DNA from 3 places in the Tardiphaga sp. 866_E4_N1_4 genome. Region 2 is predicted to be linked to each of the others. Evidence: predicted binding sites of a transcription regulator. Region 2 holds the regulator's gene; each other region holds the start of a gene.
What was found. Region 2 encodes PhoB, which activates phosphate uptake and scavenging genes when phosphate is short. Its sites were predicted from a motif close to TGTCATNNANCTGTCAT; they were not measured.
Positions count from the first base shown of each region.

Region 1: AB8B20_RS07605 (glycerophosphodiester phosphodiesterase family protein) is a predicted target of PhoB. The motif match lies at 5,755-5,771, and genes of this name have one in related genera.
Region 3: AB8B20_RS06060 (RNA degradosome polyphosphate kinase) is a predicted target of PhoB. The motif match lies at 3,063-3,079, and genes of this name have one in related genera.

Region 1 covers NZ_CP197242.1:1,525,896-1,536,365, reverse strand. The annotation lists gene AB8B20_RS07645 (hypothetical protein) at 1-30, shown strand, start outside; gene AB8B20_RS07640 (DUF4260 domain-containing protein) at 41-499, opposite strand; gene AB8B20_RS07635 (acyl-CoA carboxylase subunit beta) at 679-2,211, shown strand; gene AB8B20_RS07630 (hypothetical protein) at 2,310-2,684, shown strand; gene AB8B20_RS07625 (hypothetical protein) at 2,718-3,011, shown strand; gene AB8B20_RS07620 (twin-arginine translocation (Tat)) at 3,111-3,422, shown strand; gene AB8B20_RS07615 (hypothetical protein) at 3,446-3,715, opposite strand; gene AB8B20_RS07610 (trimeric intracellular cation channel family protein) at 3,838-4,470, shown strand; gene AB8B20_RS07605 (glycerophosphodiester phosphodiesterase family protein) at 4,480-5,724, opposite strand; gene AB8B20_RS07600 (GCG_CRPN prefix-to-repeats domain-containing protein) at 5,845-6,105, opposite strand; gene AB8B20_RS07595 (alpha/beta fold hydrolase) at 6,293-7,300, opposite strand; gene AB8B20_RS07590 (ArsR/SmtB family transcription factor) at 7,371-8,084, opposite strand; gene AB8B20_RS07585 (NIPSNAP family protein) at 8,155-8,463, shown strand; gene AB8B20_RS07580 (hypothetical protein) at 8,523-8,984, opposite strand; gene AB8B20_RS07575 (formyltransferase family protein) at 8,974-9,885, shown strand; gene AB8B20_RS07570 (hypothetical protein) at 9,882-10,133, opposite strand; gene AB8B20_RS07565 (RAD55 family ATPase) at 10,344-10,470, shown strand, end outside.
Region 2 covers NZ_CP197242.1:4,653,405-4,663,874, reverse strand. The annotation lists gene AB8B20_RS22535 (aspartate aminotransferase family protein) at 1-972, opposite strand, end outside; gene AB8B20_RS22530 (GcrA family cell cycle regulator) at 1,419-1,928, shown strand; gene phoB (phosphate regulon transcriptional regulator PhoB) at 2,032-2,736, opposite strand; gene phoU (phosphate signaling complex protein PhoU) at 2,829-3,542, opposite strand; gene pstB (phosphate ABC transporter ATP-binding protein PstB) at 3,571-4,398, opposite strand; gene pstA (phosphate ABC transporter permease PstA) at 4,395-5,240, opposite strand; gene pstC (phosphate ABC transporter permease subunit PstC) at 5,242-6,240, opposite strand; gene pstS (phosphate ABC transporter substrate-binding protein PstS) at 6,388-7,398, opposite strand; gene AB8B20_RS22495 (ATP-binding protein) at 7,838-9,154, opposite strand; gene AB8B20_RS22490 (lysylphosphatidylglycerol synthase domain-containing protein) at 9,194-10,240, opposite strand.
Region 3 covers NZ_CP197242.1:1,201,048-1,211,517, reverse strand. The annotation lists gene purN (phosphoribosylglycinamide formyltransferase) at 1-501, opposite strand, end outside; gene purM (phosphoribosylformylglycinamidine cyclo-ligase) at 473-1,546, opposite strand; gene AB8B20_RS06070 (CDP-alcohol phosphatidyltransferase family protein) at 1,715-2,269, shown strand; gene AB8B20_RS06065 (DnaA ATPase domain-containing protein) at 2,316-2,993, shown strand; gene AB8B20_RS06060 (RNA degradosome polyphosphate kinase) at 3,151-5,352, shown strand; gene ppx (exopolyphosphatase) at 5,365-6,870, shown strand; gene AB8B20_RS06050 (hypothetical protein) at 7,009-7,302, shown strand; gene rnd (ribonuclease D) at 7,396-8,544, opposite strand; gene AB8B20_RS06040 (protein adenylyltransferase SelO) at 8,646-10,121, opposite strand; gene AB8B20_RS06035 (methyl-accepting chemotaxis protein) at 10,172-10,470, opposite strand, start outside.

The DNA.
Region 1 (10,470 bases), 3.1 Mb from region 2:
GAAGCGCCGTTCAAGCCCGGCGAGCCGTGAGGCCGACGCGTCAGGCAGCCTTGATCGGGTTGCCGGTGGTCGGATTTTCCGCCGTGGCCGGTGCGGTCGCATCCTTGCCGATGCGGCCGAGATGGGTGAAGCGGAAACCGGCGTCGTATTTGAGGCCGTAGCCAAGCGCGCGGTCGAAGCCGATATGGGCGAACCAGACCAGTGCGATCGAACCGGCGATCGGCTCGGCGGTGGCGATACCGGCGAGCGCGAGCAGCAGCGGCGCGATGGTCGCGTGCACCAGATTATAGACCCCTGCGCCGATCCGCGGGCCGGCCAGATAGGCCAGCATGCTGAGGTCCGGGACGAAGAAAAACAGGGCATAGATCTGCCAGGGCGCGCCCGAGATCCAGTAGAACAGCGTCATTCCGACAAACAGCGCCGCGCCTTCCCAGCGCAGCAGGTCACGCACGCCACCCGTGGCTGCGCCACTGTTTTCATTGATCACGATATTGGTCATCCGGCGCTCTCCCTTGTCTGATCCGGATATAGGCAGGATCGCCGCCGGCGCCATGCGATTTTGGGGGATTCAACCCTTCCTGATGGGCGTTTCCACCGCTCAAAACCCCATGCTAGAACCTCGCCCAAACCCCGCGGCTGCCGCGGGCGATAACACGTGACATTGACGGGCTGGAGCACATGAAAGACATCCTGGACACCCTCGAAGCGCGTCGCGCAGGCGCCAAACTGGGCGGCGGCGAGACGCGGATCGAGTCGCAGCACAGCAAGGGCAAGCTGACCGCCCGCGAGCGCATCGAGCTTTTGCTCGACAAGGGGTCGTTCGAGGAATTCGACATGTTCGTCGAACACCGCTCCGTGGAATTTGGCATGGAAAAGTCCAAGATTCCCGGTGACGGCGTCGTCACCGGCTGGGGCACCGTCAACGGTCGCAAGACCTTCGTCTTCGCCAAGGATTTCACCGTGTTCGGCGGTTCGCTGTCCGAGACCCACGCGCTCAAGATCACCAAGCTGCAGGATATGGCGATGAAGGCGCGGGCGCCGATCATCGGCCTCTATGACGCCGGCGGCGCGCGCATCCAGGAAGGTGTCGCGGCGCTCGCGGGTTACTCCTACGTGTTCCGCCGCAACGTCCAGGCCTCGGGCGTGATCCCGCAGATCTCGGTCATCATGGGACCCTGCGCCGGCGGTGACGTTTATTCGCCGGCCATGACTGACTTCATCTTCATGGTGAAGAACACCAGCTATATGTTCGTCACCGGCCCCGATGTTGTGAAGACCGTCACCAATGAGGTGGTCACGGCCGAAGAACTCGGCGGCGCCAGCGTGCACGCGACGCGCTCCTCGATCGCCGACGGCGCCTTCGAGAACGACGTCGAGACGCTGTTGCAGATGCGCCGGCTGATCGACTTCTTGCCCAGCAACAACACTGCCGGCGTTCCGGAATGGCCCAGCTTTGATGACATCGAGCGCGTCGATTACTCGCTGGATACCTTGATCCCCGACAATCCGAACAAGCCCTACGACATCAAGGAATTGATCCTCAAGGTGGTGGACGAGGGCGACTTCTTCGAGATCGCGGAGACGTTTGCCAAGAACATCGTCACCGGTTTCGGCCGCATCGCCGGCAAGACCGTCGGCTTCGTCGCCAACCAGCCGATGGTGCTGGCCGGCGTGCTGGATTCCGACGCCTCGCGAAAGGCCGCGCGCTTCGTGCGCTTTTGCGATGCCTTCAACATCCCGATCGTGACGTTTGTCGATGTGCCGGGCTTTCTGCCGGGCACCGCGCAGGAATATGGCGGCCTGATCAAGCACGGCGCAAAACTGCTGTTCGCGTACAGCCAGTGCACGGTGCCGCTCGTCACGGTGATCACGCGAAAAGCCTATGGCGGCGCGTTCGACGTGATGGCCTCGAAGGAAATCGGCGCCGATATGAACTACGCCTGGCCCACCGCACAGATCGCCGTGATGGGCGCCAAGGGCGCGGTGGAAATCATTTTTCGCCAGGATATCGGCGATGCCGAGAAGATCGCTGCGCGCACCAAGGAATATGAAGACCGCTTCCTGTCGCCGTTTGTGGCCGCCGAACGCGGCTATATCGACGACGTGATCATGCCGCACTCCACCCGCAAGCGCATCGCCCGCGCGCTGGCAATGCTGAAGGACAAGCATTTGGAAGTGCCGATGAAGAAGCACGACAATATGCCGTTGTGAGGGGACCAGGTTCATCAATGACGCCATAGCGGTCGACGTTGATGTCCTTTCTTTGTGGTAGCATTCGTCTCTGACAAGGACCTGCGAGGATGCGCATGATGATGAAAGCCCGTAGCCGGATCTTCAGCATTCTTGCCATGCTCGTTGGCCTCGCGAGCACCGGCGCTCTCGCCGACGAGACCGTCACCATCGGCGGCTCACGCGCGGTGCTGATCAAACCCGCATCGCCGCGCGCGAGCGTGATCCTGATGCCGGGCGGCAGCGGTGCCATCAATCCGGGCGAACATGGCGAGATCAACGGGCTGAAGGGCAATCAGCTCGTGCGAACCCGCAGCGCCTATGCGGCGCGCGGGCTGGCGGTGCTGGTGGTCGATGCGGGGACTGATCTGTCCAGCGCGGTGCAATACATGGCCGCGATCAAGCGTCCGGTGACGGTGGTGGCCACCAGCCGCGGCACGCAGCGTGCCGCCTAGGGGATTGCGCGCGGCGCGCGGCCGGATGCGCTGGTGCTGACCTCGGGCTTTCTCAGTGCGGAGTCGGGTGGCGGCAGCAATGTGATGTCGATCGTCGGCTCGCCCTCGGCATTGCCGCGCACGCTGGTCATCCATCATCGCAATGACGGCTGCAAGTTTACCGCGCCGGCGGGCGTCGATCCCTTCGTGAAATGGTCGGCCGGGCGCGCCCGCGTGGCGTGGCTGAGCGGCGGACGTAACGACGGCGATCCCTGCGAGGCGCGGGGATATCATGGTTTCAACGGCCTCGATGGTCAGGTGGTCGGGCTCGTTGCAGGTTTTCGATAACGGCGAGATGCTGAATGTGCGAGTTCCCGCGCGCATTCAGTTTCCATTCATGCCGCTGGTCCGATCCTGATGCCCTCACGGATATCAGGAGGGATCGCGATGGAACGCCGTCATTTTCTGAAGATCGCCTTCGGCTTTGCCGCGGGCGTCGGCTTGGCCGCTCAGGCCATCACGCAGGCTCAGGCCGCGCCGCTGCTGCCGACCAATCCGCTCGACAACCACAAACCGGGCAACGAACCGCAGCCTGCGGTGGCGTCGCAGGACGACGTCGATCGTCTCCAGCCCGAGCAAGTCCAGTGGCGTCGCCGCGGCTGGCGGCGTCGCCGGTTCTGGGGCTATCGCCGCCGGCATTGGGGCTGGCGTCGCCGTTATCGGGTCCGCCGTCGTTACTGGCGCCGCCGGTACTGGTAGGGCAAGCCCGTTTGTGCTGACGCTCAGTCTCTCCAGGGCGTCAGCGGTTTGGTCTGGCCGGGTTCAATGCCGCTCAGGTGGCGACGCACGTTGTCATAGCTGCGATCACCGGGGGCAAAGGTCTGCGAGCCGTCAGCCGGCTTGCCGTCCACCGTGCGGGTGAAATGCAGCACCAGACTGTCATCGGCATTCATGGTGGCGCTGCCGTAATAGGGCATGGACAGCCGCGCGTCCTCCGCCAAGGCCGCGCCAGCCATGAGTAGAATGGGGAAAGTGAGAAACAGACGGGTCATGACACCTCCTGCTGTGAGGTTGTGATGGAGGCTCAGGAAGATGGCGGGGATTTGTCCGCCGCCGGTCACCGCATGCACGGATTTGTGTTACAGGTCGCCGTCATCCGCTGCCGACGAGTCCCATGCCCCATACCGAAGCCCTGCTGTTTCCGCTCGCCATGATCGCGCTCATTGCCGAGGCGATGACGGCTGCGCTGGCGGCCGGGCGACGCAAGATGGATTGGCTTGGCGTCGCCATGCTCGGTTGCATCACGGCGCTGGGCGGTGGTTCGGTGCGCGACATGCTGCTCGGGCACTACCCGCTGTGGTGGGTGAAGAGCCCGTATCTCCTGCTGCTGACCGGCGGCGCTGCGCTGCTGACCATCGGGCTCGCACGGGTCGTGCATCGTTTTCACGCGCTGTTTCTGGTGCTCGATGCCATCGGCCTCGTGGTCTTCACCATCATGGGCTGCAACATCGCCCTCGCCATGGATCAGCCGCTGCTGATCGTCGTGGTGGCCGGCATGATCACCGGCTGCGTCGGCGGCGTGCTCCGCGACGTGCTGTGCAACGACGTGCCCCTGCTGTTTCGCGCCGAACTCTATGCCAGCGTGTCGATCGTCACGGGGCTTCTCTGTATCGGCGGCATCAAATACGGATTCAGTCCCGATCTCGTGACGCTGGTCGCCGCCGTGACCGGTTTAGTATTCCGCCTGCTGGCAATCCGGCTGAAGCTGGAGATGCCGAAATTCGTCTATGACAGCGACGCCAAATAGCGCTCTGCGTCAGCGCAGCCCCATGCAGCTCGCATAGAACGTGGTCGTCGCCGGCCAGTCGGAAAACACACCGCGCACGCCGACGTCTCTCGCCAGCACGTCCAGCACCGTCAGCGTGTCGCCCTCGCGATCGATGGCGGGTTTGATCGAGCGATGGAAGAAACCGCCGCCGTTTGCGAGCGGCCCGTCGCGCTCCAGCGACCAGGTGATCAGATCGAGCCCGGCGTCGCGCGCTGCCTTGGCATAAGGGGAGGGCACGATCTTGTTGGTGCCATCAAGCGTCAGCAGCATGTAGATCGGCGGCGCGAGGATCTTGACGCCGGCAGCCTTGAGTTCGGCCATGGACGGCTTCCACGTTTCCGCGCGCATGTGATCGAAGCCGGGTGTTTCATAGCGGCCGTCGAGATAAACCGCCTGTGTGCCAAAGTCCGACGCGGTGCGGATCCAGAACTTGATGTCGTTGAGATCGAAGCTCTGGGCAAATACGTCACCAGGCGGAATGCCGGCGGCGCGATACTCGTCGAGCATCTGGGTCGCGTATTTCTCCTGGCTGTAATCGCCGTCGAACGGCATCGGCACTTCCGGCGCCTTCAGCTCGGGCGTGAATTTGGCACCGAGGCTTTTGATCAGCGCGATGCTCTCGGCATGGGTCATCAGTGTGCCCGAGCTGGCATAAAGGTCAGTGCGCCAGCGCGGCGTACCGTTCTGATAGTCGGCAACGGTGGTCGCCGATGTGTTGGCGGCATCCATCTTCGCTGTCAGCGTCCTGAACTCCGCCAGCGTGATGTCGCTGGTACAGCATTTCGCCGACGCCTTCCTGCCGGTGGCGGGATCGGCAGGGCTGAAGGGCTGCGTGCATTTATTCGCCAGCGCCGGCACCGAGAGAATATTGGTGGTCGTATGCAGGTCGCATTGCGAATGCCGGCAGACCAACTGGCGGTCCTTCGTAAAGGTCACGTCGCATTCGATCACGCCGGCGCCCATGCGCGCCGCAGCGAGATAGGACTCGCGGCTGTGCTCGGGGAATTGCAGTGGCGCGCCGCGATGGGCGATGGAGAAATCGCTCTTGCGAAACGGCCCGGTGCAGGTGCTGAGCTTTGCCTTCAGCGGGCCGTCTTTCATCTTGTCGACGAGATAGAACGGCCGCGGACCCAGCTGCGGCTCGGGCAGTGCGATGGTGTCGGCGCGGCCGGTCGTCAGCGATGAGAGGCCGAGCAGCCCGGCCAGTATGAGACGACGCAAAGCGCGCGACATGACGATCTCCAGAATAGCGAAGTGCCATTCTGTCATCTTCGTGTGACGGCTGTAACCGGCGCGTGGGCAACAAAAAACCCCGCCATAGGCGGGGTCTTCGTCGTCAGGATTGTGCAGCGATCACCAGCGGCGGATGCAGCGGCCGTAGGGATTGCGGAAAAAGCCGGGGGGGCAGTAACCCGGGCCACGCGGCGGCGGACCACGGAACATCGGACGACAACCGCCATAGGGACCGCGGGCATAGCCGGGGCCACAGCCTTGAGCGACCTGGATTACGCCAGCCGTCTCGGCTGCGCTGAGTGGTGCCAGTGGCATTGCATTGGCGGCACTAAGGCCTCCGACGCTGACGGCGAACAGAGCCGCAGCAAAGATCGTCTTCATTCGTGTTCTCCCTCGATGGTGCCGCGATGCGGCGCAGAGAATAATGATGGCATCGCATCACCCGCTGCAGGACTCTTACGGGCAAGAAAATTGCTGGGGATCAACGCTGCACAGCACGATTAAGCCGATTCGATCTGAATACAGCATGAATGTTTCGGGATATCCGCGTAGCAGTGCGCGGCAGTTGCTACTTCGCCGCGAGGAAGCCCAGCATCAATTCGTTGAATTTGGCCGGTGCATCGAGAAACACGATATGGCCCGCGTCCGGAAGCAACTCGGCCTTCGCGTTCGGCATCTTCGCCGCCAGCGCCTTGGCCAGATCGGCATTCTGGCCCATCTTCGGCCGCAACGCTTCCGGCGCATTCGGCTTGCCCGGTGCGTTGTGATCGTCGGCGCCCATGATGAACAGGGTCGGCAGGGCGATGAGCGGAATTTCGTGGACCACGGGTTCGCGATAGATCATCTGCGCCGAACTGACGAAGGCGCGCAGCCAGCGCGGATATTCCGGCGACCCCTTGATGTTGAAACGCGCGTCGATGAAGGGAGTTACCTGGTCGGGCTGCATCTTCAGCGAATAGTTCACCTCGAGCTGTTTGCGGTAACCTTCCGCCGTCAGCTTGTCTTCGTTCTCCAGGATCTTCTCAGTCGGCGTCGGTGGCACATAGAGCCGATAGTCTTCCAGTCCGATCGGCGCCGCGAGCAGCAGGTGATCGATGCGATCGGGATAAGCGCGGGCAATGCGCACGCTCAACATGCCGCCCAGCGAATGCGCCACGATGTCGAATTTCGCGATCCCAAGGTGATCCATCAGCGCGACGGTGTTACGGGCGAGGGTGTCGAAATGCAGATCGCCTGATGGCTTCGATGATTTGCCGAAGCCGATCTGGTCGGGGACCACGACGCGGTAACCTGCCTCGTTCAACGTACCGATCACCGGCGCCCAGTAGCTCGATGGAAAATTGCGGCCGTGCAGCAGTATGACGGTTCGACCATTGGGCTTGGTCGATGGCACGTCCATATAGGCCATGCGCAGCTGTTCGCCGTCATTGACCAGCGGCAGCATATTGACGGGGTAGGGATAGGGGAAACCTTCGAGGCCGATGCCGTAGGGCTCGCGTGCCGCAGGAGGCTCGGCCGCTTGCGATGAGGTGAACGGCAGGGTTGCAATCAGCGCAGTGAGCAGCAGGCGGTTCATCGGGGGCTCCGGGAGAAGGAAGGTCCGGCGCGGTTTCGGGCTGCATTGCGGCGAAGGTAAGCCGGCGTCTTCACGTTTTCCGGATGGCGTCGCCGGTGGTGCCGAACAATGCCTCGAAACGCTTCTCACCGCTACGGGTGAAATGCACTACGCGGCTGCCGGGCGAGGGGTCTCTGGCCGCCCATTTCATGGCAGTGAATGAGGTCATGATGGCGGCGCCGAGTGTGCCGGCCAGATGATGGCGCCGCTCGCTCCAGTCGAGGCAGGCCTTGCAGACCGGCCGGCGCGGATGAGTCAGCGTCGCCGGATCGATCCTCAATTCTTCAGTAACGAACCGGCTGCCCTGGGTCGTGAGTTCGATGACCCGCTCGGTCTGCCGGATCAGCTTCTGTGCCCGCATACTGTCGAGCATCTGCACGCCGAGATCGCCGGCGAGATGGTCGTAGCAAATCCGTGCGCGGCGCAATGCGGGTTCTTTCGGCCCGGTGCGAACGCGGAGATGGCCGGCGCGGGCTGCCAAGCCGGCCAGACCTTCCAGCACTCCGGCGACATCGGGACCGGTGAGGCGATAATAGCGATGGCGCCCTTGTTTTTCCGGCTCGATCAAGCCGCCTGCTTCGAGTTTGGAAAGGTGTGAACTCGCGGTCGGTGCCGTAATCCCGGCTTCCTGGGCGAGTTCGCTCGCGGTCAGCGCACGGCCCGTCATCAGCGCCGTCAGCATATTGGCGCGTGCAGGGTCGCCAACAAGTGCGGCGACCATGGCGATGTCCGGACCTGCTTTCATACTTCGACGCTAATCGAAGTATTACAGTCGATCAAGCGGCTATATCCAGGCATCTACAGAGGGAGCCGCCATGACGATCACTGTCTTCATTCGCTATCAGATCGATCCGTTCAAACGCACATTGTTCGAGGCCTATGCCAAGCGCTGGCTGACGATTATTCCCAAATGCGGTGGCGATCTGCAGGGCTATTGGATGCCCCATGAAGGAACGAACAACGTCGCATTCGGCCTGATCTCGTTTCCGAGTCTCGCGGCCTATGAGGCGTATCGCGCCAGACTGCGGAGCGACGCGGACGGCGTTGCGAATTTTGCTTCGGCCGAGGAGCACCAGTTCATTCTGGCGGAAGAGCGCACATTCCTGCGCCAGGTGACCGCATAGTCCACGCGCGACAAAGCCGCGGACATTGCTGTCCGCAGCTTTGTCTGCCCGTCGCGCCGTTACTTCGGCGCGCCGCCCTTCGAGCTGTCGATCTCGGTGCCGGTCGGAGCCGATTGAGGGGCCTGCGATCTCGCAGGTGCCGCACCGGTGGTGACGCCGGGCTGATTATTGGTCGGCGTCACATCCCGCACGCCGGGAGCTACTGGCGGCTTCGAATAGGAATCCGCGACATTGTTGGTTGGCGCCGGCGCCTTTGGCGTGCTGTCCTGCGTCGCGGGGGCGGATTGGGATGCGGTCTTCGTCGCGTCGCCCGGATTCATCGATGTATTGTTCAGGCCGTAGAATACGGCGCCGAGCAAGACAACAATCCCAAGTGCATAAATAGCCATGCGGCTACCGCTGGCTGGCCCTTCCGCGAGTTCGGGATCGGCCTGCAGCTCATTGTCGAGCCGCGCAGGATTGCGGATGTCATCAGCGGGATTTGGACGATACGGATCATTGGGATTGGGAATGTTCGCCATGTCGTGTCCTCCTGTGCGGCAAGACAACAGTCAGATGAGGTGCATGTTCCAGAGATTGTGCCATTCCAGAGCCGCGTCCTATCCAGAGCCGCGTCCTATGTGGCAATGCAGCGTGATCGGGTCTGCTCATCAGATGTTAAGGCCTGGCTGCGACGCTGAGGCGATTATTGATTCGCAGAAGCGCGTGGCAGCCCGAATGTTCGATACGATTATCCTCCTGACGGGTCCTGCTGAGCACTCGGTCTTTACAACTTTGCTCCGTGGTCACAATCCGGCCCTGACGGTCCTTCCTGTTTTCACAGCTGAAGATCTGGCGGCGATCGAGCCCGATTGGCTGCGCCGGGCGCGGATGATTTCGTTCACCACTGGCGTGATAGTCCCCGGCGCGGTGCTCGATCAGCTTGGCTTTGGCGCCTACAATTTCCATCCCGGCCCGCCGCAATATCCCGGCTGGGCCCCGGCACATTTTGCGCTCTACGATCATGCGACCGACTTCGGCTGCACGGTCCATCGCATGATTGCACGTGTCGATGCCGGACCGATCGTGGATGTCGAGGCGTTCCCAATTCCGGCGGACATCAGTGTCGCGGGTCTGGAAGAGATTGCCTATACGAAGCTGGTCCAGACTTTCTGGCGGATGGCACGCGTCCTGGCCACACAGCCGGAGCCGCTGATCGAGCGGGCGCTGCGCTGGGGCACCACGCGTCACACGCGTAAGGCCTATGAGCAGATCTGCGATATCCCGGTAAGCATCGAGAAAGACGAATTGCAGCATCGGGTCAAAGTCTTCGGCACCGACCATTTCGGCATCGTGCCGACCATCGGTCTGCACGGCTTCCAGTTTCGGGTCGTCGTGCCCGAGACTGAAAGCGCTATTGCGGACGAAGCTGCCGAAGCCTAGCGGTTAGCCGCGAAGCTCTGGTGCTGCGCGGGCGGCGTCGCTGACGTGTGCGTCTTGGACACCTTGCCGTTGAATTCATAGAGCAGGAAACTCAGCACCACGAGTAGCCCCACGCCGATGATGGCCTTGGTCGGCTTGTGATCATGCTCTTCGCCGCAATCCGGATGATAAGAACCGTCATTCGTCGACGCCATATCGCTGCCGGCGAGTTCAGGCTGCGACGTCCAGGTATTCAGCTTCTGATCCATTTCCGTCCTCCATGCCTGATGTTGTCAGGGTGACCGGACAGAAATGGCCCGTAAAGGCCGATGTTCCGTTTCGGGGGTGCTATTAGCGGGATGCTGCCTTGCTGAGAGGCAGCGTTTCGAAATATTTCTGAAAAAGCTTTGGAACCCATCGCTCCCCGACACGTTTCAACATCTCACCGGTATAGGTGACACGTTAGGGGCAGTTTCGGAATGAGTGGCGATAACGGCCGGTTTGCAACCGGCGTACCGGGTCTCGATGCGATCCTGGGCGGGGGCGTTTTCGACGGCGGCATCTACATCATTCAGGGCGCCCCGGGCGCCGGAAAGACGATTCTGG
Region 2 (10,470 bases):
GACCACGCCCGCGAGTTTCTGTTTGAGCAGCAGCGACATCTTCTTCACATGGTCGAAGAAACCGGGCTTCAGCATGATATCGAGCACGGAATTCGCAGCAGCGACCGCCAGCGGATTGCCGCCAAAGGTCGAACCATGGGAGCCGGGCGCCATGCCTTCGGCCGCTTCCGCCGTGACGAGGCACGCACCGATCGGGAAGCCGCCGCCGAGCGCCTTGGCCAGCGACATGACATCCGGCGTCACACCGATGCGCTGATAGGCGAACAACTCGCCGGTGCGGCCCATGCCGGTCTGCACTTCGTCGAAGATCAGCAGGATGCCGTTCTTGTCGCAGAGTTCGCGCAGCGCGCCGAAGAACGCGTTGCTCGGCGCACGCACGCCACCCTCACCCTGCAGCGGCTCGATGAGAATGCCGGCGGTGTTCGGACCGATCGCCTTCTTCACCGCTTCGATATCGCCGAGCGGCAACTGATCGAAGCCGTCGAGCGGCGTGCCGTAGCCTTCGAGATATTTGGCAGCGCCGGTCGCTGCGAGCGTGCCGAGGGTGCGGCCATGGAACGCGCCTTCGAAGGTGATGATGCGCGTGCGCTCGGGGTGGCCCTTGGAGAAATGATAGTGGCGGGTCACCTTGATCGCGCATTCCATCGCTTCCGCACCCGAATTGGCGAAGAACACGAAGTCGGCAAAGCTCTGTTCGCACAGCCGCGCGGCGAGGCGCTCGCCGTCCGGGCTCTTGAACAGGTTCGACATGTGCCAGAGCTTGGTGGCCTGCTCCTGCAATGCGGCGACCATATGTGGGTGCGCATGGCCCAGCGCGTTCACGGCAACGCCGCTGGTGAAGTCGAGATAGCGCTCGCCATCGGTTCCAATCAGCCACGCGCCTTCACCGCGCTCGAAAGCGACATCCGCACGCGCGAAAACAGGCAGCAAGTGAGCCTGAGAGAGGGGCGAAGACGTTGCGTTGCTGGTCATAACCGATCCGATCGAAAAGACTGCGGCCGCGTCGATGACAACTGTGCGAAATCGAACAACGGACCCTAGAAACGAAACGTGCCGCCCTTCTCGGGCGGCACGTGGGCATTATTCTATGTGTGCTGTGAAGACTGTCAACCGCGCACTGCGGCTTTCGAGTCACACGGAGTCGCAGAAAAAGCCGATTTTGCAGCTTTATTTGCAGAAGCATGTGGACGCGGCATGCCCGACTCTTGCGCGCGAGTCACGGCATATTGTAGCTTTTGCCTCGTCGGATACGACATCTCGTGCGGCGGTAGATCCTTTTGACACATCCAGTGCGGCGTAACAGCCGGACGCGAAATTCGCGCCCGGTGAGCGCTAAAGGATTCTGACCGCAGGGATTTTTGAAGTCTCAACTCGCAGCGCTGCCCGGTCAGGCCGGCGCTCACGAAGGGAAAACGGCGATGACGGTAATGACATGGACCGACGATCGCGTCGAACAGTTGAAGAAACTCTGGGAAGGCGGCCTTTCCGCCAGCCAGATCGCTGCGGAACTCGGTAACGTGACCCGCAACGCCGTGATCGGCAAGGTGCACCGCCTTGGCCTGTCCGGCCGTGCCAAGAGCCCCTCCTCGGCAGCTCCGCGGCAGCGCAAGGCGCGCCCGGCACAGCAGATGGTGCGCGTCGCCCGCCCGATGGCCCGTGGCAACACAGCATTGGCCCATAACTACGAGATCGAGGCCGAGCCCGACCCGATCGCCTATGACAACATCGTGCCGATCAGCCAGCGCCTGTCGCTGGTCGAACTCAACGAAGCCACCTGCCATTGGCCGATCGGCGATCCGTCGAGCGCGGACTTCTATTTCTGCGGCGGCAAGGCCCTGGCCGGCGCCCCCTATTGCGCGCATCACTCGCGCATCGCCTATCAGCCGGCCAGCGACCGCCGCCGCGCGGTGCCGAAGCCGACGCGCTGAGCTGGAAAGTATCTAAACCAAATGAAAATGCCCGGCGATGAGCCGGGCATTTTTTTGTTTGGGGCTTCTAACCTCTCCCCGCTTGCGGGGAGAAGGAAGATACCTACTCCGCCGCCTTGTCGAACCGATCATCCAGCGCGTAGCCGGCGCCGCGCACGGTGCGGATCGGATCGGGCTCACCGGCGGGGTTGAGCAGCTTGCGCAGGCGGCCGATATGCACGTCGACGGTGCGCTCGTCGATATAGATGTCGCGGCCCCAGACGCTGTCGAGCAACTGCTCGCGGCTGAACACGCGGCCCGGATGTTCCAGGAAGAACTCCAGCAGGCGATATTCGGTCGGACCGAGATCGATCGGACGGCTTGAGCGCACGACGCGGCGCTTATCACGGTCGAGTTCGATGTCGCCAAATGCCAAAACGGTAGCGAGACGCTCGGGAGCTGCACGACGGAGCAGGCCCTTCACGCGGGCCAGGAGCTCCGGCACGGAGAACGGCTTGACGATGTAGTCGTCGGCACCGGTGGCGAGACCGCGAACGCGCTCGCTCTCTTCGCCACGCGCCGTCAGCATGATGATCGGCAATGCCTTGGTTTCGGGCCGTGCGCGCAAGCGGCGGCACAGTTCGATGCCGGACAGGCCCGGCAGCATCCAGTCGAGCACCACGAGATCCGGCACCCGCTCCTTCAAGCGGGTGTCGGCATCGTCGCCGCGAGCGACGGTTTCAACATCATAGCCTTCGGCGTCGAGGTTGTAGCGAAGCAGCGTCGTTAGTGCCTCTTCATCTTCCACAACCAGAATGCGTGCATTCACAGCCATCTTGATCAATACCCTCAGTGACGTCCGACAAGTCTTTAAATCATGATCCTTGCGGAAGACTGGCTTCCACTTTTCCTGATCATGCTTCAGGCCGTCGGCGTATTCGCGAATGTGGTCATGTCGCCCTTCGGGCGCTTGTCGAGGATCTGCTGGCCCTCGATCATGTAGAACACGGTTTCCGCAATATTGGTGGCATGGTCACCGATCCGCTCGATATTCTTGGCGCAGAACATCAGGTGGATACAGAACGAAATATTACGCGGGTCTTCCATCATATAGGTCAGGAGTTCGCGGAACAGCGAGGTGCAGATCGCGTCGATTTCCTCGTCGCCCTTCCACACCGTCATCGCGGCGGGCAGATCGTGTGCGGCATAGGCGTCGAGCACAGCCTTGACCTGGGTGGTCACGAGGTCGGTCATGTGCTCGAGGCCGCGGATCAGCTTCAGCGGATGGAAGTCGCTGTCGAGTGCATTGACGCGCTTGCCGATATTCTTGGAGAGATCGCCGATGCGTTCCAGATCGGTGGCGACGCGCAGCGCGCCGACGATCTCGCGCAAATCGACAGCCATTGGCTGGCGCTTGGCGATGGTCAGCACGGCGCGCTCTTCGATCGTGCGCTGCAACTGGTCGATCTCGGAGTCAGTGGCGACGACGCGCGCACCGAGCGCGACGTCCCGGCGGATCAGCGCATCGACGGATTCGACGATCTGCCGTTCCGCGAGGCCACCCATCTCGGCAACGAGACGGGTCAGCTCCTGCAGATCGTCGTCGAAAGCCTTGGTGGTGTGTTCAAAAGCCATCTCAAATTCCTCCCGCGAATATGTCGCGTCAGCCGAAGCGGCCGGTGATGTAATCCTGGGTACGGCGGTCGGTCGGCGACGTGAAGATCTTGTTGGTCTGATCGAACTCGATCAACTCGCCGAGATACATGAAGGCCGTGCTGTCGGAGACGCGGGCAGCCTGCTGCATGTTATGGGTCACGATCGCGATCGTATACTGATCCTTCAACTCGTCGATCAGCTCCTCGATCTTCGCGGTCGAGATCGGATCCAGCGCCGAGCACGGCTCGTCGAACAGGATCACTTCCGGCCGAACCGCGATGGTGCGCGCGATGCACAGGCGCTGCTGCTGACCGCCCGACAGGCTGAGGCCCGACGCGTTGAGCTTGTCCTTGACTTCGTTCCAGAGCGCACCGCCGCGCAGCGCCCTCTCGACGCGCACGTCCATCTCGGACTTGGAGATCTTTTCGTAGAGGCGGATACCGAAGGCGATGTTTTCGTAAATCGTCATCGGGAACGGAGTCGGCTTCTGGAACACCATGCCGACGCGGGCGCGCAGCAGGTTGAGGTCCAGCTTCGGATCCAGAATGTTCTGGTTATCGAGCATGAGCTGACCTTCGGCGCGCTGGCCGGGATACAGATCATACATGCGGTTGAAGATGCGCAGCAGCGTGGACTTGCCGCAGCCCGACGGGCCGATGAACGCAGTCACGCGGTTCGCCATCAGCGTCAGGTTGATCTTCTTCAGGGCGTGGTGTTCGCCATAGTAGAAGTTCAGGTCGCGCACGGTGACCTTGGGACGGGTCTCGCCCTGCAGGGCCGACGGCGGCGGCATCGAGACGGAAGGAACGCCAGACGACACAGAAAGCTCACTCATTTTGCTGTCCTCTCGGCGCCGAGAATGCGCGCGCCAATGTTAAGGGCAAGTACGGTCAAGGTGATGATCAGGGCACCGCTCCAGGCGAGCTGCTTCCAGTACTCGTAGGGGCTCTGCACGAAGTTGTTGATGGTCACCGGCAGGTTGGCCATCGTCTTGGTGAGATCGAGGCTGAAGAACTGGTTGCTCAGCGCGGTGAACAGCAGCGGCGCCGTTTCACCGGCGACACGCGCCGTCGCCAGCAGCACGCCGGTGATGAGACCGGCGCGGGCTGCACGATAGGCGATCCGCTTGATGACCAGGGAGCGCGGCAGGCCGAGCGCCGAGGCCGCTTCGCGCAGCGGGTTCGGCACGAGACCAAGCATATCTTCAGTGGTGCGAACCACAACGGGGATCACGATCACGGCGAGCGCAAGCGAACCGGCGAGAGCCGAGAAGCCGCCCATCGGAACCACCACCGCACCATAAACGAACAGGCCGATGATGATGGACGGGGCCGACAGCAACACGTCGTTGATGAAGCGGATCACCGAGGTGAGTTTGTCGTGCTTGCCGTATTCCGCGAGATAGGTGCCGGCAAACAGGCCGAGCGGCGCGCCGATGCCGACGCCGATGACGGTCATGATGATCGAACCGACGATGGCATTGAGCAGGCCGCCTTCCATGGAGCCGGGCGGCGGCGTGTTCTGGGTGAAGATCTGCAGGCTGATGCCGGCGATACCGTTGTAGAACAGCGTGAACAGGATCAGCGCAAGCCAGGTGACGCCAAAGAGAGCGGCACCCATGCAGAGCCCACGGATGATCATGTCGTTGCGGCGGCGTGAAGCGTAAATCGGGTTCATATTAGTTGCCCGCCTTCTTTTCCAGACGCAGCAGCATCAGACGCGCTGCCGAGAGCACGAAGAATGTCAGCACGAACAGCAGGAGACCGAGCAGGATCAGACCCGATTGATGCAGACCGTCGCTCTCCGCGAACTCGCTGGCGATCGCTGCCGAGATCGTGGTGCCCGGGCCAAAGATCGAGCCTGTGATCCGGAACGAGTTTCCGATGATGAAGGTCACCGCCATCGTTTCACCGAGCGCACGGCCGAGCGCCAGCATGACGCCACCGATCACACCAACGCGGGTATAGGGGATGACGACGTTGCGGACGACTTCCCAAGTGGTGCAGCCGACGCCGTAAGCGGCTTCCTTGAGCACCGGCGGCACCGTCTTGAACACGTCGACCGAGATCGAGGTGATGAAGGGCAGCACCATGATGGCGAGGATCAGCGACGCGTTGAACAGCGAGAGATAGGACGGCGGGCCGGCGAAGATCACGCCGAGGACCGGGACGCCTTCGAAGGCGTTGATCATGAATGGCTGCACGTGGTTGGCCAGGAACGGGCCGAGCACGAAGAAGCCCCACATGCCGTAGATGATCGAAGGAATACCGGCGAGAAGCTCAACCGCCATGCCGATCGGGCGGCGCAGCCAGTTCGGGCACAGTTCGGTGAGGAAGATCGCGATGCCGATGCCGACCGGAATGGCGATAGCCATCGCGATCACCGAGGTGATCATCGTGCCGTAGATCGGGCCGAGCGCTCCCAGCACCGGCGGATCAGCCGACGGTGCCCAGCGCTGCGTCGTCAGGAACGAAAAGCCGAATTCGCGGAGCGCCGGCCACGCACCAACGATAAGCGACAGAATGATGCCGCCGAGGATAAACAGAACGGACAGCGCCGAGATGCGGGTGATCCAATAAAACGCCTGGTCCCCCGTCTTGAAGGCATTCAAAGCCTTCGCACGATCATAAGGTCCGGCAGCGTCCATCGAAGAGCTCTGTACGGCCATGTCTGCCACGCCAGTCCCCTGTAATTGTTACAATACCCCAAAACGCATTGCCCTGGAGGGGCTTGTCAGGGCGCGAAGTCAGAAGAGAAGAAGAAAGAAATTCAGCCCTGCAGCAAACGGAGGAGAGATGCCCCTCTCCTCCGCCCACACACCAGATCAGCTCTTGATGTCAGCCGACCAGGTCTTTTCGATCAGTTTGACGACCGAGTCCGGCATCGGGATGTAGTCGAGCTCTTCGGCAGCCTTGTCGCCCTTTTCGAACGACCACTTGAAGAACTTCAGCGCTTCAGCCGAGGCCGCCTTGTCGGTCGGGGCCTTGTGCATGAGGATGAAGGTCGCCGCAGTGATCGGCCAGGACGCTTCGCCCGGCTGGTCGGTGAGGATCACGTAGTAGCCGGGAGCCTTGGCCCAGTCGGCATTGGCAGCAGCAGCCTGGAAGGCAGCGACGGTCGGCTGCACGGTCTTGCCAGCCTTGTTGACGAGGCCGGCATAGGTCAGCTTGTTCTGCTTGGCGTAAGCATATTCAACGTAACCGATTGCGTTCTTGGTCTGACCGACGTTGCCGGCAACGCCTTCATTGCCCTTGGCGCCGACGCCAACCGGCCACTCGACAGCCGTACCGGTGCCAACCTTGGTCTTCCAGTCAGCCGAGGCCTTCGACAGATAGTCGGTGAAGTTGAAGGTGGTGCCCGAACCGTCCGAACGACGAACGACGGTGATGGCAGCCGAGGGCAGCTTCAGCTTCGGGTTCAGCTTGGCGATGGCAGCGTTGTCCCACTTGGTGACCTTGCCGAGATAGATGTCGCCGAGCACTTCGCCGGAGAGAACCAGCTCGCCAGAGGCAATGCCTTCGAGATTCACGACGGGAACGATCGCGCCCATCACCATCGGCCACTGAACGAGGCCGTCCTTCTCGAGCTGCTCAGCCTTGAGCGGCGCGTCGGTGGCGCCGAAGGTCACGGTCTTGGCCTGGATCTGCTTGATGCCGGCGCCCGAACCAATCGACTGGTAGTTCAAACCATTGCCAGTCTCTTTCTTGTAGGCGTCGGCCCACTTCGAATAGACCGGGAACGGGAAGGTTGCGCCGGCACCCGTGATGTCGGCGGCAAATGCCGAGGTCGAGGCGGCAACGAGGCCGGCAGCGACGATCGCTTTGAGGAATTTCATGGGATGTCTCCAATCTCGTGAGCGACCGCGCCGGATGCGCCAGTTGTGCTCACGCCGCCCGTTTAGGGGTGGTCGATTGTGCTTTTATGATAGTTCCGTGACACTTGGATGACGGCACCAAGCACTTGTAAATGCTTTGTTTTTCTGCCTCCGCGGATAATTTTACCGTGCAAATGACATCGAAAATGCCCTGCCATAAGGATCATGCCAGGCCGTCAAAATCCGCCGTCACAGGGGTTAACAATATGTTTCAGCAGGCGGAATCCGGCCTCGCGCGCATGCGCGCGTATGACAGCGGCGGGCACGATATTGAGGGGGATCGGACGCAATGCCGCACCATCCGCCAGGGCTTTTTGACTGTCTGAGCGAAGCGCTGCGATGCCCGACCGCCCGAGGGCGGCCCTGACGGGCGCAAGAGAACGAAGAGAGTTTTAAGGCGTCAGGACGCGGCGGAGGTAGGAGGGGCCGGCGGCGTCTTCACCTGCGGAAAGGCGGCGGTAAAAGTCGCGCCGTTCTTCGGCACGCTTTCGATCAGCAGCCGGCCGCGATGCCGGTTCAGGATGTGCTTCACCAGCGAGAGGCCGAGGCCCGTACCGCCCTGTGCGCGGCTGTCGCCGACATCGACCCGGTAGAAACGCTCGGTCAGGCGCGGCAGATGCTCGGGGGCGATGCCCGGGCCATAGTCCCGCACGGCGACGCGGATCTCCGGCACACCCTCCGAGGTCGACTCCGTGGTCAACGATACGTCCACCTTGCCACCGGATGCGCCGTATTTCAGCGCGTTCTCGATCAGGTTCTCGAACAGCCGAAGCAATTCCTCGCGATCGCCAGCGATGGACACCGGCGTCTCCGGCAGCGCCATTTCGATCCTGACGTTGCGCTCATTGGCCAGCGGCTCCAGCCCATCGCCGACCTGACGGATAATGGGGAGAATATCCACCAGCGTATCCGGCCGCACATGCGCCGACAGTTCGACGCGCGACAGCGACAGCAGATCGTCGATCAGCCGCGCCATGCGGGTCGCCTGCGCATGCATGATGCCGAGAAAGCGCTCGCGCGCCTTGGCGTCGTCCTTGGCCGGCCCCTGCAGCGTATCGATGAAACCGGACAGCGCCGCCAGCGGCGTGCGCAGCTCGTGGCTGGCATTGGCGACGAAGTCGGCACGCATTTCCTCGACACGGCGCAGCGGCGTCTGGTCGTGGAACGTCATCAGCATACAGGTGTCGGTGCCGCCAAAGGCGGTCGGAACCGGCACCGGTGTGATCATCAGTTCCATCCAGCGATCGACCGGAACGTGGTCGAGATAGGTGGCGCGGCGCGGCTCGGTGGTGGCGATGGACTCGCGCAAGGCGGTGATGATCTCCGGCGAGCGCAGCGCGAATTGCGCCAGTTCGTTCTTGCGGAGTGCGGGCGCGAGCTGCGCCGCTGCGGCATTGAGATGGATGACGCGGCCGGCACGGTCGAGCAGCACGGCGGGATCGGGAATGCCGGCGATGATGGCGCGCACCGCAGGCGCCTCGACAGGATTGGCGGCCAGCGCCTCGTCGCGCGCCGTCACCACGTCATGCAGCCGCCACGGCACCAGCGCCGCGCCGGCGATACAGACGAACACGATGCCCGCGCGAACAGGCGACAGCTCGCCGAAAAACACCAGTGCGGCTAGCGCCAGGCCGGCGGCCAGCAGGATGATCGCCGAATGCCGCAGCCGGTCCGGCCACGGCGAAAACATGGTCGATGGAGAAGCTTCAATGGCCATCTGAACCGGATCTCTTCCTGCTGCGAATGCGAACGTATGTCAGGCGCCGGAGCGGCCATGTTCCTTGAGCGGGTGGCCGACGCCGGGCTTGGCGTCCGCCGCGACCGCCTGCAGCTTTTTCGATCGCGAACCGATAATAAGCTCGCGAAGCGTCAGTAACATGACTGATATAAAGAACGGCGCGAGGTAATAAAGCACCCTGAACAGCAGCATGCCAGCCAGCAGCTTTTCCTGATCCATCATTTCGAGGCCAACCAGCATGGCGGCGTCGAACACGCCAAGACCGCCGGGCGAATGGCTGGCGAAACCCAGCAAGGTGGCCGAGACGAACACCACCGCCACCACGACGAAACCGACGTCGGGCTCGGCGGGCACCAGCATGTACATCGCCAGCGCGCAGAAACCGAGATCGATGATGCCGATGGTGATCTGCAGCAGGGTCAGCGGGCCGCCCGGCAGTACCACCGACCATGGGCCGCGGCCGACGCTGCGCGGCTTCATCCAGACCCAGACCACATAGCCGACGAGGCCGGCGAGGATGATATAGGCCAGGATGCGGTTCATCCATGGCGGCACCTGGTTGATCGCGCTGGCCGCCTCCGGGTGATAGGCGATGCCCATGCCGAGCACCGCGAGATTGCCGAGCCAGAAGGTGAGGCCGGCGAGAAAGACGATCTTGGCGACATCGACGGCGCTGAGATCCCAGGCCGAATAGATGCGATAGCGCACCGCGCCGCCGGTGAAGACGCTGGCGCCGACATTGTGGCCGATGGAATAGCTGGTGAAAGCCGCCAGCGCGTTGATCCGGTACGGCACGTCGCGGCGACCGATCGTGCGCACCGCGAACCAGTCATAGAATGTCAGCGTGAAATAGCCGGCGGCGACCGACAGCGCCGACAGCATGATCAGCCGCGGCTCGGTCTCGGTCATCGCCCGGAAAACGGCAGCAGCGTCGATGTTGCGCAGCTTGTGATACAGCATGTAGCAGGCGATGCCGATCACCGCGACGCTGATCAAGACACCGAGCTTGTGCAGGATTTGCTTCTCGCGCAGAAACGAGATCGCCCTGCGTATTGCTTCCAGCATCTCAACCTCGAATGCGATCCCCTGACCAGAGAGATCTGGACCAGGAAGTCAGACTAGCCTCGGCGGAACCGCCACATCAGTTGTCTCCGGCACAACCGTCGTAGCGCGTTTTGCGGCAAAGTGGAATTCGCCGGCTGTGAATAAAAACAAGCCACATCAGTATATTAGGTCAGTCCTAACAAACCACCAGCCTCTCGGGCGCATTCGCTGCGGCAAAATGCCGACGTCGT
Region 3 (10,470 bases), 3.5 Mb from region 2:
GGCGCCCTGCATCACGATCGGGCCGGCATCGGTCTCCGGAATGACGAAATGCACCGTGGCGCCGGAAATCTTGACGCCGGCGCGCAATGCCTGGCCGTGCGGATCGAGGCCGGGGAAGGACGGCAGCAGCGACGGGTGGATGTTCAGCATCCGGCCGTACCAGTGTCGCACGAATTCCGCCGTGAACAGGCGCATGAAGCCGCCGAGGCAGATCAGCTCGATCTTGTGCTCGTCGAGGGTCGCCTGCAGCAGCTTCTCGAAGCCGGCGCGATCCTTGCCGAACGGCTTGCTCTCGATCACCAGCGTCTTGACGCCATTGGCCTGCGCAGTGGCGAGGCCGGGAGCGTCGGCCTTGTTCGAAATCACCAGCGCAATGTCGGCCGGGAAGCCATCTGCGGCGGCGGCCTCGATCAATGCGGTCATGTTCGACCCGCGGCCGGAAATCAGGATGGCGACGCGACGCATCACGGCCTCACAGGTCGAGTTCGAGATGTCCGTCATAGACGACGCGCTCGTCGCCCTCAGCTTCGATGACGTCGCCGAGCAGCGACACGGTCTCGCCGCCCTCGCGCAGGATGTCCATCACCTGTTGCACGGCTTCGCGCTTGACGATGGCGATCATGCCGACGCCGCAGTTGAACGTGCGCAGCAGCTCGAGTTCGGCGATATCGCCTTCCTTTGCTAGCCACTTGAACACCGGCAGGACGGTGAGGGAGGGCAGGTCGATGCGAACGCCGAGGTTCTTTGGCAGCACGCGCGGGATGTTGTCGGTGAAGCCGCCGCCAGTGATATGCGCGAGGCCCTTCACGGCGCCGGTCTCGCGGATCGCGCGCAAGCAGGATTTCACATAGAGCCGGGTCGGGGTCAGCAGCGCACCGCCAAGCGTCATCACCGGCGAGAACGGCGCTTTGTCGGCGTAAGAGAGGCCTGTGCGCTCGACAATCTTGCGGACCAGCGAGAAGCCGTTGGAATGGACGCCAGACGAGGCCATGCCGATGACGGCATCGCCCACGCCGATATCCTTGGTCGGCAGCAGCGTGCCGCGCTCCGCAGCACCCACCGAGAATCCGGCGAGGTCGTAGTCGCCGTCCTTGTAGAGGCCGGGCATTTCGGCGGTTTCGCCGCCGATCAGCGCGCAGCCGGATTCACGGCAGCCCTCTGCGATGCCAGCGACGATTGAGGCGGTGGCTTCTGGGTCGAGCTTGCCGCAGGCGAAGTAGTCGAGAAAGAACAGCGGCTCGGCGCCCTGGACCACGAGGTCGTTGACTGACATGGCGACGAGATCGATGCCTATGCCGTTATGGATGCCGGCTTCGATAGCGATCTTGACCTTGGTGCCAACGCCGTCGGTGGCGGCGACGAGAACCGGATCCTTGAAGCCGGCGGCCTTGAGGTCGAACAGTCCGCCGAAGCCGCCGATCTCGGCGTCAGCGCCGGCACGGGCGGTTGCGCGAACCATCGGCTTGATGAGGTCCACCAGACGGTTGCCGGCATCGATATCGACGCCCGCGTCCGCGTAAGTGAGGCCTTTTTTCTGGTCGGTCATGCCGGGTATCCTGCCGGAGCTGCGAAACTGTGTATTTTCGGCTGGTTACGTCGGAATCCCCGCCTGCGCAATGGCTCGTAAACGCTATCCCGATTACTATGTAGGCGGTAAGCCGGTCGGAGCCCCCAAGCTCGGATTGCGAAACAGGCCGGAGCCGGGAAGCGCCGCGTGAGTATCCCCAATTTAATCACCCTCGGGCGTATCCTGCTGGTGCCCGTGATTGTCTGGGCGATTGCCTCGAACCAGATGGAAATCGCCTTTGCAATCTTCGTGATTGCGGGGGTCAGCGATGCCGTGGACGGCTTTCTCGCCAAGCGTTTCAACATGGCCAGCGAACTCGGTGCGCTGCTCGACCCCTTGGCCGATAAGGCGCTGCTGGTCTCGATCTATGTCTCCCTGGGGATATGGGGGGCAGTTCCGCGTTGGATCGTGATTCTCGTGGTGTCGCGGGATATCATGATCGTGGGCGCCGTGATTGTGTCATGGTTGTTCGGCAAGCCGATCCCGATGAAGCCGCTGATGGTGTCAAAGCTCAATACGGTGGCGCAGGTGGCGTTCGCAGCCTTGGTCCTTGCTGCTCTCGGATTTGGTTTCAAATCCTCGCCTTACGATTTGATTTTAATGGGCTTTGTGACCGTCTTGACGCTGCTCTCTGTGTCCTTCTATCTCGTCGAGTGGATGCGACACATGAGCACCATCGAACCCGGTCAAGAGCCCCGGTAAACCGGTATTCGTGACGTTCGCCGGCCGAGCCGGCAGGAGTATTTGCGTGGTCGCCCGCGTCCAACCCCGTCAATTGGCGTTCGCGCTGCCCCATGCGGAGAGTCTGTCCCGCGACAACTTCCTTGAGGGCCCGGCCAATGCCGAGGCGCTGGGACTGATCGACTGCTGGCCGGACTGGCCGAACCGGGTCATGCTCCTTGTCGGCCCGGAGGGGTCCGGCAAGAGCCATCTGGCAGCGATCTGGGCCGAGGAGGCCGGCGCGCGCTCCACCATGGCGCACAGCCTGACAGCTGCGACGGTTCCAGCTGAGTTGGTGACCAACGCACTGGTGGTGGAGGATCTCAATGCCGGTGCCTTCGACGAGCGGGCGCTGTTCCACCTTCTTAATCTGGCACGTCAGGACAACGCCTATGTGCTGATTACGGCGCGGGTCGCCCCGGCCGCCATGGAGGTCGAGTTGCGCGATCTGCGGTCGCGGCTCCGTGCGATCCCGGTAGTCAATTTGCTGCCGCCGGATGACGGGTTGTTTCGGGCGCTGATCGTGAAATTTTGTGCCGATCGCCAGCTCAGCATCGACGAGAGCGTGGTCAGCTATGTGGCCAGCCGCATCGAGCGGTCATTCGCCGCCGCCCGCCATACGGTGGAATTGCTGGATAGCGAGGCGCTCCGGCTTGGGCGGCCGGTGACCCGTGCATTGGCTGCGGAACTGCTGCGCGACGCCTGACTTAAGCCTTGGACGTCAAACGCGGCGCGTCACACCGTGCCTTGACGGCGCGGCAGGCAGGTTCCTCAATGTCATCGAAGCGTCACGCAACTGACGCAATGTCCGCTGTGATTTGTCGGCACTATAGCGCTGCTTGAACTGGATGGATTGCTGCCTCATGGACTCCGCAGAAGAGATTGTTATTGAAGAGAAAAAGGGCGAAGCGAAGCCGGCAGAGGTGGTCGCGTCGGGTCCCGAGCGCTTCATCAATCGCGAGCTGTCCTGGCTGCATTTCAATCGCCGCGTTCTTGAGGAATCCGTCAATCCGGGCCATCCGGCGCTGGAGCGCGTCCGCTTCCTGTCGATTTCCGCAAACAACCTTGATGAATTCTTCATGGTCCGCGTCGCCGGCATCAAGGCGCAGGTCCGCGAGGGAATCAGCGAGCGCAGCCCGGACGGCCTGACCCCGGCCGAGCAACTGGTGCTGATCAACAGCGCGGTCTCCAAGCTCGGCAGCGACCAGCAGGCGATCTGGCGCGACCAGCGCGGCATGCTGGCCGATGTCGGAATCGTGCTGCTCGACGGCAAGGAGGTCAGCAAGGCCGACCGGACCTGGATCGAGGACCACTTCCTCCACAACATTTTCCCGCTGCTGACGCCGCTGGCGATCGATCCGGCGCATCCGTTCCCGTTCATTCCGAGTCTGGGCTTCACCATCGCGCTGCATCTGTCGCGGGTGTCCGACGGCAAGACGATGAATGCGCTGATCCGCATGCCCGGCAAGATTGATCGCTTCATCCGCCTGCCGACCCCCGGCAAGGACGGCGCGGTCCGCCTGATCACGCTGGAACAGGCCACCGGCCTGTTCATCGCGCGTCTATTCCCGGGCTACACTGTTCAGGGGCAGGGTGCCTTCCGCATCATCCGCGACAGTGAACTCGAAGTCGAAGAAGAGGCCGAGGATCTGGTCCGGCTGTTCGAGACTGCGCTGAAGCGTCGCCGCAGAGGATCGGTGATCCGCCTCGAAATCGAAGCCAGCATGCCGGCAGAACTGCGTGCCTTCGTGCAGCGCGCGTTGGCGACTTCGGATGACGAAATCCTGCTGGTCGACGGCATCCTCGCCATGAACGAGGTTTCGCAGCTCACGCGACTCGATCGGCCCGATCTCGAGTTCGTGCCTTATGTGCCGCGTCATCCGGAACGTGTCCGCGATCATGGCGGCGACATCTTTGCCGCGATCCGTCAGAAGGACCTGATTGTCCATCATCCCTATGAATCCTTCGACGTTGTCGTGCAATTCCTGCAGCAGGCTGCGCGCGATCCGGACGTGGTGGCGATCAAGCAGACGCTCTATCGCACCTCCAACAATTCGCCGATTGTCCGCACGCTGGTCGAGGCCGCCGAAGCCGGTAAGTCGGTAACGGCGCTCGTCGAGCTGCGTGCGCGGTTCGACGAAGAGGCCAATATCCGCTGGGCGCGCGATCTCGAACGCGCCGGTGTCCAGGTGGTCTATGGCTTCCTGGAATTGAAGACCCACGCCAAGCTGTCGCTGGTGGTGCGCCGCGAGGGCGGCTCGCTCACGACCTATGTGCACACCGGCACCGGCAACTATCATCCGGTCACAGCGCGCATTTACACCGATCTGTCATATTTCACATCCGACCCGATCATCGGTCGCGATGCCGCACGCGTGTTCAACTATATCACCGGTTATGCCGAGCCGAGCGACATCGAGAAGATGGCCGTATCGCCGCTGACCTTGCGTGGACGCATGCTCGAACACATCCGCGGTGAAGCGGCATTCGCCCGCAGCGGCAAGCCGGGTGCGATCTGGCTCAAGATGAATTCGCTGGTTGATCCGGAAATCATCGATGCGCTCTATGAGGCGTCGAATGCCGGTGTATCCGTTGAACTGATCGTGCGTGGCATCTGCTGCCTGCGGCCGGGCGTGCCCGGCCTGTCCGAAAACATTCGCGTCAAGTCGATCATCGGCCGCTTCCTTGAACATGGTCGAATCTATTGCTTCGGTATGGGCAATGGCCTGCCGAGCCCGAAAGCGGCGATATACATATCGTCGGCTGACATGATGCCCCGCAATCTGGATCGCCGCGTCGAGGTTCTGTGTCCGCTGCAGAACCCCACCGTGCATACCCAGGTGCTTGAGCAGATCATGGTGGCCAATCTCAAGGATACGGAACAGAGCTGGCAATTGTTGCCGGACGGGTCGTCAACGCGTATGAAGGCAGCGAAGGGCGAGGAACCCTTCAATGTGCACAATTACTTCATGACGAATCCGAGTCTGTCTGGCCGTGGAAAGTCGCTTGAGAAATCATCCCCGCGCCGGCTCACCCGCCGTTCGGAGCGTCACCAATCCTCGTAAGGAACCAGCAACGTGGTAGCGCGTGCCAATCAACGCGCGACCAGCGTCGCCGTCATCGATATTGGCTCCAACTCGGTGCGTCTCGTGGTCTACGAGACGCTGACGCGAAGCCTTGTCACGCTCTTCAATGAAAAGGCGCTGTGCGGTCTCGGCCGCGAAGTGCAGAGCACTGGACTGCTAGCCAAGGACGCCGTCGACAAGGCGCTGACGGCGCTTCGGCGTTTCCGTGCGCTGTGCAGGGTCATGAAGGTCGGTCGCGTCTACGCGATCGCGACCGCTGCGGCGCGCGATGCGAGCAATGGACCTGCCTTCATCGCAGCAGCCGAGAAAATCTGCGGCTGCGAGATCCAGATCATATCGGGGCCGCGCGAAGCGAAGCTCTCGGCGCTGGGCGTAATTTCAGGCGTGCACAAGCCGGATGGCCTGGTTGGCGATCTCGGTGGCGGTTCGCTCGAATTGATCGATGTCAAAGGCAATGCGGTCCGGCAGGGCGTGACGCTGCCGCTCGGTAGTCTCGCATTGCAGGACGCCTCACAAAAATCGCCGAAGAAGGCCGAACGCATCGTCAAGCTGGCGCTGGCTGACGTCGCGCAACTTAAGGCGGGCGTGGGTCGCAATTTCTATGCGGTCGGCGGCACCTGGCGTGCTCTTGCCCGGCTGCACATCATCCAGAGCGGCTATCCGCTACGTGTGATGCATGGTTATTCGATCCCGGCCACCGAAGCGCTCGATTTCGTCCGCCGCTTGCGCCGGCTGGCAACGGCCAACATTCTTGCCAACATCGAAGCCATCGCCGAACAGCGTCAGCCGCTGCTGGTCTACGCGGCGCTCGTGCTTGAATACGTCATTCGCACCGCCAAGCCGAAGACTATCGTGTTCTCGACCTATGGCGTCCGTGAAGGCTTGCTGTACGAAATGCTGCCGCAAGCACAGCGCATGCAAGATGGTCTGGTCGGTGCCGCGCAGACGATGAACGAGTTACTGTCGCGTTCGGCCCGCCACGCACAGGAGCTGAGCGACTGGAGTGATCGGTTCGCCCGTGTCGCCAAGCTCAAAGAGACCGACGAGGATCGTCGGCTGCGCCGAGTGGCGTGTCTGTTGTCCGATATCGGCTGGCGCGTTCACCCGGATCATCGCGGCGAGCAGACGCTCAGTCTGATCACGAACGGCAATTTCGGCTCGGTCGATCATCACGGTCGCGCATTCCTCGCGCTCTGTGTGTACTACCGCTACGCAGGATTCGGCGCCGAGAACGAGCCCCCGGAGCTGGTCCGCGCGCTTGTCTCGCCGGCGCAGGTCGAACGCGCCCGTTTGCTCGGCGCGTTGTTCAGGGTCGCGCATCTCATTTCGGCGGCGCGGCCGGGCGTGCTGCCCGCCACGCATTTCGCCACCAAGGATCGCAAGATGATGCTCGTCTTCGAGCATCGCATGGTCGATCTCGTCGCCGACCGCGTCGGCAGCCGCTTCAAGCAGCTGGCACGATTAGTGGGGAAGTCCGGGACGATCGTCAGGCGATAGCCACCGTCGCTCATTCTGAATGACACTACTGATTGCACCGCGGCGTGACTCTCGGTTTCCGTGCGTATACTCTTTTCCGGTGCGGCCGTTTTGGTCCACGCGGCAAGTACATACGATTTCCGGACCGGGAGAATCGAAATGTCAGCCCTTCTGATCAACCTTATCGTTCAACTGATTGGCGGCGCGATTGGCGGAAATGTTGCTGGTGGTGCATCGAAGTCTGTCGACCTTGGTACACTCGGCAACACGATCGCGGGTGCAATAGGTGGCGGCGTTGGCGGTCAAATTCTCGGAATGCTGATTCCTATGCTTTCAAACGCATCGGCAACCACCGATATCGGTTCGCTAATCGGTCAGGTGGCCGGAGGCGGTGTCGCAGGTGCGGTGCTGACGGCAATCGTCGGAGCCATCAAGAACAGATCGGCGGCGTAAAACGATCGTCATTGCGTCTCGCAGGGCGAGGAGTAGTGCGCCCCGTCCTGCTGTTTGCGACAGGCAATAGAACGCTACCTTGTACGACGCAGCCTACGCGCGATCCACCCGGATCACCCGGCCTTTTTCCATCGCCAATGCAAGGCGGCCATGCTTGAGCGCCAGGGCGGCCTCGCCGAACAACTCACGCCGCCAGCCGTGCAGGGCGCCGACATCGGCATTGTCGTCGGTGGCGATCTGCTCGAGATCGTCGACCGTGGCGATGACCTTGCTGGCGACGGCGTGACGTTCCGACGTCATGCGTAGTAGCACTTTCAGCAGTTCGACGGTGGCCGCGCCATTGGAATTGCCGCGCGGCTTCTCGATCTTCGGCAATGTGGCGGGATCGCGGGCGATGCCACGCTGGACGGCGGCGACAATGTCGCTGCCCCACTTGGAGCGATCAAAGCCCTTCGGCAGCGAACGCAGATTGGCAAGTTTCTCCAGTGAGGTCGGCGCGTGGGTCGCGATATCGCCGACGGCATCGTCCTTCAGCACGCGTGAGCGCGGTACATCGCGGCTCTGTGCTTCCTGTTCGCGCCAGGCCGCGACTTCCATCAGCACTGCGAGCTCTTTCGGCTTGCGGACGCGGGTCTTCAGCCGTTCCCAGGCGCGCTCGGGATGGAAATCATAGGTCTTTGGCGAGGTGAGAATTTCCATTTCCTCGCTGACCCAGTCGCTGCGGTCGCGCTTCTTCAGATCGGCATCGAGCTTGGCGAACACGTCGCGCAGATGCGTGACGTCGGAGACGGCGTAGTGCAACTGCTCTTCGGTCAGCGGACGGCGCGACCAATCGGTAAAGCGGTGGGTCTTGTCGGGGCGGTGGCCGGTGACGCGTTCGACGAGTTGGTCATAGGCAATGCTGTCGCCGTAGCCGAGCACCATGGCTGCGACCTGGGTGTCGAAGATCGGATGCGGCACCACGCCGGCGCGGTGCACGATGATTTCGATGTCCTGCCGCGCGGCATGGAAGACCTTCAGCACGGCCTCGTTGGCCATCAGGTCGAAGAACGACGTGAGGTCGATGCCTTCGGCAAGCGTGTCGATCACCACCGCGTCTTCCGCGCTGGCCATCTGGACCACGCAGAGCAGCGGGTAATAAGTGGTCTCGCGGAGGAATTCCGTATCGACCGTAATGACGGGGTGCTTGGCAAGTCGCTCGCACGCGGCGGTCAGCTGGGCAGTGGTCGTGATCAGTTCCATGGACGGTCCATAACGCTTTTGCCAAGGCGTTCGGCCGAAAAACCTGTTGAGTCAAGGTGTTTCGGGCAGATTGGAGGTCTGCTCCGATAGAATGAGGGTGTTTAGGTGCCGCAGAAGGTCTTCAGTACGCGCTGATCCGGCTCCGGCGGCTCGGCGTAATCCGCCATCTCCGGTTGATCTTCATAGGGTTTCGCCAGCACCGCCAGCAATTTCTCGAACGGCGCGTAGTCGTCGGCCAGGGCCGCCTGGATTACCGCCTCGACGCGATGATTGCGGGGGATGAAGGCTGGATTGATCGTCTGCATGGCCTGATGGCGGGTACCGGCGTCCTGCGACTCCCGGCCGAGTCGTGCCCGCCAGTTCACGGCCCAGGCGTCAAACGCCGTCGGATCGATGAACAGTCCGCGGACGGCTTCGTCGCTGTCTGCGTCAACCGCGGCGGCGCCGAGGCGGCGGAAGGTCAGGGTGAAATCGGCCTGATTGGCGGTCATGGCGGTCAGCAGATCCTGCGCCAATGCGGCATCGTCCGGCTGGCTGGTGAACAGCCCGAGCTTTCGGCGGAGACCGGCCTGATAGGCCGTGTCGAAAATATCGGAGAATTCGCCCAATGCGGCCTGCGCGATCTCGATGGCGGTCTTCTCGTCGCTGTCGATCAGCGGCAGCAGCGTCTCGGCGAAGCGCGTCAGATTCCACAGCGCGATGCGCGGCTGGTTCGCATAGGCGTAGCGGCCCATCTCGTCGATCGAGCTGTACACCGTCGCGGGATCGTAGGCGTCCATGAAGGCGCAGGGGCCGTAATCGATGGTCTCGCCGGATACCGAGCAGTTGTCGGTGTTCATCACACCATGGATGAAGCCGACATGGAGCCAGCGTGCGACAAGTTCGGCTTGACGGCGGATCACTGCATCGAGCAAGGCGCGAATGGGATGTTCGGCTTCGGCTGCGTTGGGATAGTGCCTGTTGATCACATAATCGGCGAGTTGTTTGACGCCGGCGATATCCTCGCGCGCAGCGAAAAACTGAAACGTGCCGACGCGAATATGGCTTGAGGCGACGCGAGTCAGCACGGCGCCCGGCAGCATCGTCTCACGCTGAACCCGTTCGCCCGTGAGGACGGCGGCGAGGGAGCGCGTTGTGGGAATGCCCAGGGCCGCCATGGCTTCGCTGACGATATATTCCCGGATCACTGGACCAAGCGCAGCACGGCCATCACCGCGGCGCGAGAATGGCGTCGGACCGGAACCCTTGAGCTGGATGTCGCGGCGCACGCCGTCGCGGTCGATGACTTCGCCGAGCAGGATCGCGCGCCCGTCGCCGAGCTGCGCCACGAAATGTCCGAACTGATGTCCGGCATAGGCCATCGCGAGGGGATCGGCGCCATCTGGCACGCGCTTGCCAGCGAGAACCTCGACGCCTTCGGGACTGGCCAGCCAGTCAGGATCGATGCGGAGTTGGTCGGCCAGTGCGCGGTTCAGCTTGATCAGCCGCGGCGCTGTCACAGGCGTCGGTGCAACGCGGGCGAAGAAATTCGCGGGCAGGGCGGCATAGCTGTTGTCGAACGGGAAGTGGACTGTCATGGCCCCAAGATGGGGGGCCACGACGTGTTAGGCAACTGCTGAAAGCGGTCTCAGGCGGCGCGAACCGTGTCGAGGAACCGGTCGACTTCGTCCTTCAGGCGATTGCTTTCGAGCGACAGCGACTGCGCTGCGGCTAGCACCTGGGTCGATGCGGAGCCAGTCTCGCTGGCGCCGCGATTGACCTCGGTGACCTCGCTGGCGACCTGGGTGCTGAGCTGGGCCGACTGCTGGACATTGCGCGCGATTTCCTGTGTCGCTGCGCCCTGTTCCTCGACCGCCGCTGCGATGGCCGACGAGACTTCGGAAATCAGCGTGATGGTCGAGCCGATCTCCTTGATGGTCTCGATCG